DNA from 4 places in the Pseudomonas sp. ADAK18 genome. Region 1 is predicted to be linked to each of the others. Evidence: predicted binding sites of a transcription regulator. Region 1 holds the regulator's gene; each other region holds the start of a gene.

Evidence for each region. The regulator FliA, encoded in region 1, starts transcription of late flagellar genes. The targets are predictions, from matches to a motif close to CTAAAGTTTNNNNNNNNNNNGCCGNTAA.
Region 2: the regulator FliA is predicted to act here: its motif matches at 1,136-1,163, upstream of HKK55_RS27640 (methyl-accepting chemotaxis protein).
Region 3: the regulator FliA is predicted to act here: its motif matches at 1,009-1,036, upstream of HKK55_RS00275 (methyl-accepting chemotaxis protein).
Region 4: the regulator FliA is predicted to act here: its motif matches at 1,092-1,119, upstream of HKK55_RS08920 (methyl-accepting chemotaxis protein).

The regions. Positions count from the first base shown of each region.
Region 1 covers NZ_CP052859.1:928,394-930,595, forward strand. Annotated here, with positions in the region: gene fleN (flagellar synthesis regulator FleN) at 52-885, shown strand; gene fliA (RNA polymerase sigma factor FliA) at 882-1,622, shown strand; gene HKK55_RS04290 (chemotaxis response regulator CheY) at 1,792-2,166, shown strand; gene HKK55_RS04295 (protein phosphatase CheZ) at 2,185-2,202, shown strand, end outside.
Region 2 covers NZ_CP052859.1:6,122,326-6,124,527, reverse strand. Annotated here, with positions in the region: gene tatC (twin-arginine translocase subunit TatC) at 1-322, shown strand, start outside; gene HKK55_RS27645 (16S rRNA (uracil(1498)-N(3))-methyltransferase) at 319-1,026, shown strand; gene HKK55_RS27640 (methyl-accepting chemotaxis protein) at 1,206-2,202, shown strand, end outside.
Region 3 covers NZ_CP052859.1:68,493-70,694, reverse strand. Annotated here, with positions in the region: gene HKK55_RS00285 (glycosyltransferase family 39 protein) at 1-472, shown strand, start outside; gene HKK55_RS00280 (hypothetical protein) at 511-846, opposite strand; gene HKK55_RS00275 (methyl-accepting chemotaxis protein) at 1,108-2,202, shown strand, end outside.
Region 4 covers NZ_CP052859.1:1,982,022-1,984,223, forward strand. Annotated here, with positions in the region: gene HKK55_RS08920 (methyl-accepting chemotaxis protein) at 1-978, opposite strand, end outside; gene HKK55_RS08925 (alpha/beta hydrolase) at 1,268-2,202, opposite strand, start outside.

The DNA.
Region 1 (2,202 bases):
GCAGCCAACCTATGTAGCCTGCGTCTAAGCAAGACAAGGTAAAGAACGAACATGGGCAGCATGCATCCCGTACAGGTGATCGCGGTGACCGGCGGCAAAGGTGGCGTCGGGAAAACTAACGTGTCAGTGAATTTGTCCCTGGCCCTGGCAGAGCTTGGCCGTCGCGTCATGCTGTTGGATGCCGACCTGGGCCTGGCGAACGTTGATGTTCTGCTGGGACTGACACCCAAACATACCCTGGCCGATGTCATCGAAGGCCGCTGTGAGCTGCGCGACGTATTGTTGCAGGGCCCTGGTGGTATCCGCATCGTGCCGGCTGCCTCAGGCACCCAGAGCATGGTGCATCTGAGCCCGGCGCAGCATGCCGGCCTGATCCAGGCCTTCAGTGACATTGGCGACAACCTCGACGTGCTGGTGATCGACACCGCCGCCGGGATCGGTGAGTCCGTGGTCAGCTTCGTGCGCGCCGCGCAAGAAGTACTGCTGGTGGTGTGCGACGAACCCACCTCGATCACCGACGCTTACGCCCTGATCAAACTGCTTAACCGTGACTACGGCATGAACCGCTTCAGGGTGCTGGCCAACATGGCCCAAAGCCCGCAAGAAGGGCGAAACCTGTTCGCCAAGTTGACCAAGGTCACGGATCGCTTCCTCGATGTCGCCTTACAATACGTCGGCGCAGTTCCCTATGACGAGTGTGTGCGCAAGGCTGTGCAAAAGCAGCGTGCAGTCTATGAAGCGTTCCCTCGTTCGAAGTGCGCACTGGCGTTCAAGGCTATTGCCCAGAAGGTCGATACGTGGCCACTGCCCGCCAATCCCCGGGGGCATCTGGAGTTTTTCGTCGAGCGATTGGTGCATCAGACGAGCGCAGGACCGGTGCTATGACATCCAGCGGCTACAACCTTTACAAGAAGTCGGCACGTGACAGCCAAGGCGAATTGATCGAGCGCTATGCGCCACTGGTCAAGCGCATTGCCTATCACTTGCTGGCCCGATTGCCCGCCAGTGTCCAGGTCGAAGACCTGATCCAGGCCGGGATGATCGGCTTGCTTGAAGTGTCGACCAAATACGACGCGAGCAAGGGTGCGAGTTTCGAGACGTATGCGGGTATCCGCATCCGTGGTGCGATGCTCGACGAGGTCCGTAAAGGTGATTGGGCGCCGCGTTCGGTCCACCGCAATACCCGGATGGTGAGTGACGCCATTCGCTCAATTGAAGCAAAAACCGGTCGCGACGCTAAAGATCACGAAGTTGCGGCCGAACTCCAATTGAGTCTCGACGATTACTACGGGATTTTGAACGATACCTTGGGCAGTCGCCTGTTCAGTTTCGACGACCTTTTGCAGGACGGCGAACATGAGGGGCTGCACGAGGACGGCGCGAGTGCTCATCTCGAACCGTCACGCGATCTGGAAGATGAACGCTTCCAGAGCGCACTGGCGGACGCGATTGCCAATTTGCCGGAGCGTGAGCGACTGGTGTTGGCGCTGTACTACGACGAAGAGCTGAACCTCAAGGAAATCGGTGAAGTCCTGGGGGTCAGCGAATCGCGGGTCAGCCAGTTACACAGCCAGTGCGCGGCCCGCTTGCGGGGGCGTTTGGGAGAGTGGCGAGCGCGCTGACAGGCAGTGTGGGGACACTGCGAATGATACCGTCCGGGCCAAAAGCCCTGGCGGTTTCAACCCGTGGTGCGCCTCAGTAGTCCTTATTTGTAACGCCTGAATGATTGAAATGGCGCGCCCAGGTGCTGGACGCGTTTAAGACTGCTTGGAGGTCGAATTGGACAAGAACATGAAAATCCTCATCGTTGATGACTTCTCAACGATGCGGCGGATCATAAAAAACCTGTTGCGTGACCTTGGGTTCACTAACACGGTCGAGGCGGATGACGGCACCACGGCGATTCCGATCCTCAACAGCGGGAGCATCGACTTTCTGGTAACCGACTGGAACATGCCGGGCATGACCGGTATCGACTTGCTGCGCCACGTGCGCGCCGATGAAAAACTGCGCAGCCTTCCTGTGCTGATGGTGACCGCCGAAGCCAAGCGTGAACAGATCATTGAAGCCGCCCAGGCTGGGGTCAACGGTTACGTGGTCAAGCCATTCACTGCATTGGCCTTGAAAGAGAAGATCGAAAAAATCTTCGAACGCATCGGTCATTGATGTCGCCACGGGGGAGCTATGGAGCATAACGAATCA
Region 2 (2,202 bases), 1.3 Mb from region 1:
CAGCTACCTCGACTTCGTGATGACGTTGTTCTTCGCCTTTGGCGTGGCCTTCGAGATTCCGGTGGCTGTGGTGCTGTTGGTGTGGATCGGCGTGGTCGACGTCAAATACCTGCGCAAGATCCGCCCGTACGTGATCATCGGCTGCTTCGTGGTCGGCATGATCCTGACTCCGCCGGACATCTTCTCCCAGACCTTGCTGGCCGTACCAATGTGGATGCTGTTCGAAATTGGCATCCTGTTTGGCAGCCTGGTGAGCAAGCGCGGCGAGCATCCGGATGACCAGCCCGCCGACGACGACCAGCCGCCAGCGACTCAGCCGTGAACCTGCTGCTGCTTGAGGAGGCCGACTTTATCGCGGCCGACCGGGTGATCCTGCGCGATCGGCGCCTGGTGCATATGCAGGAAGTTCATCGTGCGGTAGTAGGCGACAGCCTGCGAGTCGGACGAATTGGCGGGTTGATGGGCAACGCTGAGTTGCTGCGCCTGGAAGCCCATGAAGCGGAGCTGCGGGTCAGCCTCGATCAGCCGCCACCGGCAAAACTGCCACTGACCCTGCTGCTGGCCCTGCCCCGCCCGAAAATGCTCCGTCGCGTCCTGCAAACCGTGGCCTCCATGGGCGTGCCACGGGTAGTGCTGGTCAATAGCTATCGGGTGGAAAAGAGCTTCTGGCAGACGCCGTTCCTGGAGCCCGAAGCGGTTCGCGAGCAGTTGATTCTTGGCCTGGAACAAGCCCGGGACACCGTACTGCCCGAGATCATCATCGAAAAGCGCTTCAAGCCCTTTGTTGAAGATCGTTTGCCCTCCCTGGCCCACGGCACGCTCGGCCTGATCGGCCACCCTGGCGACTACCCTTCCTGCCCGCGTGGCCTGGATGAGCCTGTGACCCTGGCCATCGGCCCGGAAGGCGGCTGGATCCCCTACGAGGTGGACCTGCTGGCCAAGGCCGGTTTGCAGCCGGTGCAACTAGGTGCACGAATCCTGCGAGTCGAGACCGCCGTTACAGCCCTGCTCGCCCGCCTGTTCTGACAACCACAGGGACAATAATCCCCCTTCCTGCCTGAAATACCTCAACCACTTGAGGGCCTGCTTCGCAGCCCAACGCGGGCAAGCCCGCTCGCCACAGAATCTTTAGCGCCTACAGAATCCCGCGCCCCTGCCGATAGCCCTTGAATAAGTCCAAGCCTTGTTCAAAGGGAGTTCGCAGCATGTATCGTTGGTTAGCCGAGAATCTGGGGAATGTGAGTGTCAATCGCAAGCTGGGCATAGGCTTTGGCCTGGTGTTGATATTGACCTTGTTGATCAGCTTCACCGGCTGGACCGGCCTTGGCGGCGTGATCAGCCGCGGTGACAAGCTGGGCTTTATCTCCAGCCTCAATGAGCTGACCCAGGAATTACGCCTGGCGCGCTTGGACTATGAAATGCGCCGTGGCGAACAGGGTCCGGCGGCAGTCAACGACCTGCTGGGCCAATTGGACACCGGCCTGAAAACTGCTCGCAGCCTGATCGAACAACTGGCCGATATCGCCCTGATCGATGAGCAATTAGCTGCTGTTGAGCAATACAAGCGCGCATTTACCGCCATGACCCAGGCGGGTGCCAATCGCGAAGACGCCCGCAGCAAGCTCGGTGATACGGCCGACAACGCGGTACTCAAGGTCGGTGAAGTCGAGAAGTCGCTGCTGCAAGGCGACAGCGTCAGTCAATTCAACAACGTAGTCGACCTGAGCAAGCTGATCCAGCAGGCACGCTTCCAAGTGCGCGGTTACACCTACAGTGCCAAGGTTGAGGCAGAACAGCCGGCCCTGGACGCTATCGACAACGCCCTGAAGAAAATCACCAGCCTTAACGGCCAATTGCCGGAGCAATATCAGGCCAACCTGCAACAGGCCAGCGTATCGCTGCAAGCCTACCGCGCTGCTGTCAGTCAGTACCGAGATTCCCAGGTAGCCAGTGCGGCGGCGATGAAAATCATGGCCGAACAAGGCGACGTCCTGCTGGACCACAGCAAAAAGCTCACGATCTCGCAAACCGTGGTCCGCGACACCGACACGGCACACGCCAAGAACCTGTTGCTGCTGGCCACCGCCCTCGCGCTGGTCTTCGGCATAGTGGCGGCATGGGCGATCACCCGGCAGATCGTCATTCCGCTGAACCAGACCCTCAAAGTCGCCGAGCGTGTGGCCTCTGGCGACCTGAGCCACA
Region 3 (2,202 bases), 860 kb from region 1:
ACCTGCCGCTGCTGTGCTCGCGGCGGAATATGGCGCGGTACTGCTGGAGTGGCTGAAAGGCCGCACACAAACCTCGCACTTCGCCAAACACGTCTACGGCCATCGTTGGGGACTGGTGGGAGGCTTCTTCACCTTCGTGATTGCCTGCTACCTGATCGCTGCGTTCTGGTTTGCGCCCAAGGCCGATGTACGCCAATCGTTTGTGCCAGTGATCAGCCAGATCCAGGCGCTGCAAGCCGAGGGGAAAGAGGTGGCGCTGTATCAACCGAACGAGCGGATCGCGGGCGCCGGAGTGTTCTATATGCAGGCGTACCTGCCGATTCTGCAGACGGAGTCGGAGCTCAGAAGCTACCTCGCCGCCAAGCCGGGCAACATCGCCCTGGTGGACAATACCGAACGCCTGGGCGTACCGGTAAAGGTGGTCAAGGCGATGGCGGTGAACCGTCAGCCTTATTTCCTTGTCGAGCAGTGATCAGAGAGGAGCGCTTGAACAAGCGCTCCTTCGCGCTCTTATTGAGCGGTTTTCAGCTTGACCACGTCACCCGACACCTTGGTGGTGTAGCCGGTCAGAACCCATGCCCAGAACCAGTTTTCCTGGATTTGGGTATTGATCATCGCGTCGCCACCCTTGGCCTGGATGGCAGCGGTTTGAGCGCGCACGAAACGGTTGTTCTGTTTGATTGGGATAACGCCCAGCAGCAGTACGCCGGTGGCCGTTGCTTCACTGTGACCAATCACTGTGTATTGGCTCGAATCCAGTTGCTGGGTCTTCATCGCGGTACCGGTACAGCCACTGACAGCCAGGGCCAACAACAGGGAAGCAGCGATTTTACTGACGTGGTTCAAGGTAAAACTCCATGTGCAAAAGCCCGGGACTCAGTTCTCGGGCGGGCGGTACTCTAACGGCATTGCCTGCCGATGAGAACCGCTATCGCCAGCATCGTCCACCCTCGGGCGCTTGCCACCCACAACCGTTTATCCGTGAACCCCACCTTCGCAAAAAAACCGTTTCAGCTCTCGCCAAGGCTGCCGATACCTCCTGACTATCCATCGGCTGGGCGAACTTCCAGCAACTGATGTCACGCAATCTGTTCCTGGAGGAATTCGATGAATACTTGGTTCGGCAACATCAGCGTCAACCTGAAGCTGGGCCTGGGCTTCGGCCTGGTCCTGCTCCTGACTTCGATCCTGGCCCTCACCGGCTGGACCAGCCTCGGCGGGTTGATCGACCGCAGCAACTGGATGAGCGACATCACCCAGCTCAACGCCTCGCTGACCAAGCTGCGCATTGTTCGCCTGCAGTACATGCTGGCCAACGGCGACGAAACCGTGGCGCAAAACGTACAGACCAGCCTCGACGGTTTTGTCGCGCAACAGCAAAAGCTGCTGACCAGTTTCAAGAGCCCGGAAAACCTCAAGCTGCTCAACCAACAGAAAAGCGTCATCACCGCCTACCAGCAGTCCCTGAACAAAATGCGCGAGGCCTACCGTGCCGGCAACGCCGCACGCCAAGCCATGGGTGACCGTGCTGATGCGGCCGGTGCCTTGATTGACGCGCTGGACACCCATGTGCGCCAGATGCCGCTGAGTGATGACCGCTTTGACCAATTCAAAGCCATCACCGACGCCAAGGAACAGTTCCAACGCGCCCGCTATGAAGTACGTGGCTACACCGGAGATACCAATGCCGCTACCGAGGCTCGCGCAGCAGCGCAGGTCGATGCGGCCATCAACGGCCTGAAAGACCTTGGCAACGTGTTTGGCGCCACCCAGCAAACCCAACTGAACTCGCTGGAGACCGCCCTTGGCGCCTATCGCAGCGCACTGCAAAACTATAAGGCCGCCAGCGCCAATATCGTTCTGGCTCGCCAGGAAATGACCGTACAAGGCGCCGATATCCTCGGCATCAGCGACAAGCTGTACGACATCCAGCTGGAGCGCCGCGACCTGGAAAGTACCCAGGCCCGCAGCCTGCAATTGATCAGCACTATCCTGGCATTGCTGGTGGGCATCATCGCCGCGCTGATCATCACTCGCCAGATCACCCGGCCGCTGCGCGACACCCTGGCCGTGGTCGAACGCATTGCCTCCGGAGACCTGAGCCACACCATCCAAGTGACCCGTCGCGACGAACTCGGCGTGTTGCAACAAGGCATCCAGCGCATGGGCAGCACTTTGCGCGAGTTGATCACCGGTATCCGC
Region 4 (2,202 bases), 1.1 Mb from region 1:
TTCGGCTTGCACGGCCAGCCCTTGGACCGTCTCGTTGGTGTCGTGGAGGCGGGTGGCGAGTTGGGTGATTTCCTGTTGGGCGCGGCCGACGCTTTCCTGGCCGCGGATGATTTGCTGGCTGGCTTGGCCCGCGTGTTCGACGGCATGTTCGACGTGTACGGCGATGTGGCCCATGGCGTCTTCCATGCGTTGCATGGAACCGGTCATTTGGGCGATTTCCGCCAGTTGGTGGCGCGCGCCTTTTTCCAGAGTACCGCTGGCGTGGGCAAGTTCCTGGCCGAGTTGGCCGAGGCCGTGGGAGTCGCGGGCGACGCCGTCGATCAGGCCGGTGATCTGAGTGAGAAAGTGGTCGAAGCGGGTGGCGAGGGAGACGTGGATTTTTTCCGGGTCGTCCTTGGCGGCCTCACCGCTGAACTGGGTGGTGACGGCGAGCATTTTTTCGAGCATTTCCTGGCTTTCTACTGCTTCGGTCTGGCTGTGCACGGCGAGGTAGAGCAGGGCGACGGTCTCCATGACCACGTAGAAGGCGTGGACGAAAATCATGTTCCAGCCTCCGTGATGCTCCATCACAAACACAGGGAAACCCTGGTGCTGCAAGGCGTGGAACACCACGTGGTGCACTGCAATGGTGACGGCGGCCACCAGGATGGGCAGCCAGTCGCGGTAGAAGGTCAGCACCGCCAGCAGCGCGAAGATGCCGAAGTGCGATTCGATGACGCCTTGGGTCTGGTTGATGTGCAAGGCAGCCATGACCATCAGGCCAACGCCAAGCGCGCAACGCATCAGGCGTGTGCCGCCGATGACGCGATAGGACAGGGTGAGCACCACGCAGGTGCCGCCTCCCACGAAGAGCGCTTGAAGCAGGGTGTCGTGCCAGAAAGCCAGGCCCAGAGAGAACAGGCCCATCAGCCAGATCAGGGCGAGCATAATGCGGTCGGCTTTGCGGTAGTGCTCGATGAATCGGGCTTGCGCAGGCATTCACTCGTACTCCATGGGGGCTGGCCAAGTTCAAGCAGGCATGCGAGGTGCCACACGCGCATGCGGGGAGCGAATCAGACGTAAGGGAACGCTGATCGATTGATGCAAGAAGGTTATCGGCATCATTGGGACGGGCTTTAGGTCGGTAACGGCCAGAGCAGCCGTTAGACACCTATTAAGCCGAATGGGTAATTGGGTCTCACTGAAAACGTAGTCAATTGAACATCCGGCTCTTGCGATAAAGCCTCACAGGTTCGAGGCTAATTTATAGGGTCTCTCTGCTCAGCCATCACTTCAGATTGCTCTGAAAAAAACTTGCCAGTTTGTCAAAAGGAATGAGGTCGACTCGATCATAAAGGTCAACATGGCCAGCGCCAGCAATGATGACGAGCTCCTTGGGTTGACCCGCGAGCTTGTACGCTTCTTCGCTGAATTCTCTCGAGTGCGCATCGGCTCCGGCGATGAACAGCATCGGACGAGGTGAAATCGTCTCGATGTCATTGAACGGGTAGAAGTTCATGAATTTGATGTTGCTCGTCAGCGTAGGGTGCGTGGTCAACTCTTTGGATGAGCTGGCTGGCGTGTATTCACCGCGCGGTGTGCGATAGAAATCATAGAACTCACGCTGGATCGGGTGAGTATTCTCGTCCAGTTGGTGCACCGTACCGCTGGTGTAGAGGGTTTGACCGCTCGTGAACTCGACATAACGCTGCTGTACCGCTTGTGCGATGGTCTCTTTGCGTTGTTCAAGTGTCTGCGCATGCTTCAGGCCATTGCGATTGGCGGCGCCCATGTCATACATGCTAACCGTTGCGATGGCTTTCATACGTGGGTCGATCTTGGCCGCGCTGATAACGAAGCTACCGCTGCCACAGATGCCGAGTGCACCAATCCGCTCCTTGTCGATAAAAGGCCGGGTACCGAGAAAATCCACCGCCGCGCTGAAGTCCTCGGCATAAATATCCGGCGAGACAGCATTGCGCGGCAACCCTTCGCTTTCGCCCCAGAATGAAAGATCCAGGGACAGTGTCACGAAGCCTTTTTCCGCCATTTTGGTGGCATATAGATTAGCGCTTTGTTCCTTGACCGCGCCCATTGGGTGGCCAACAACAATCGCAGGGCTCCTGGTTTTGGCGTCTGGTTTTTTGGGGATAAACAGATTGCCCGACACGTTCATTTGATACTGATTTTTGAAGTTGACCTTTTGCACGGTCACTTTGTCGC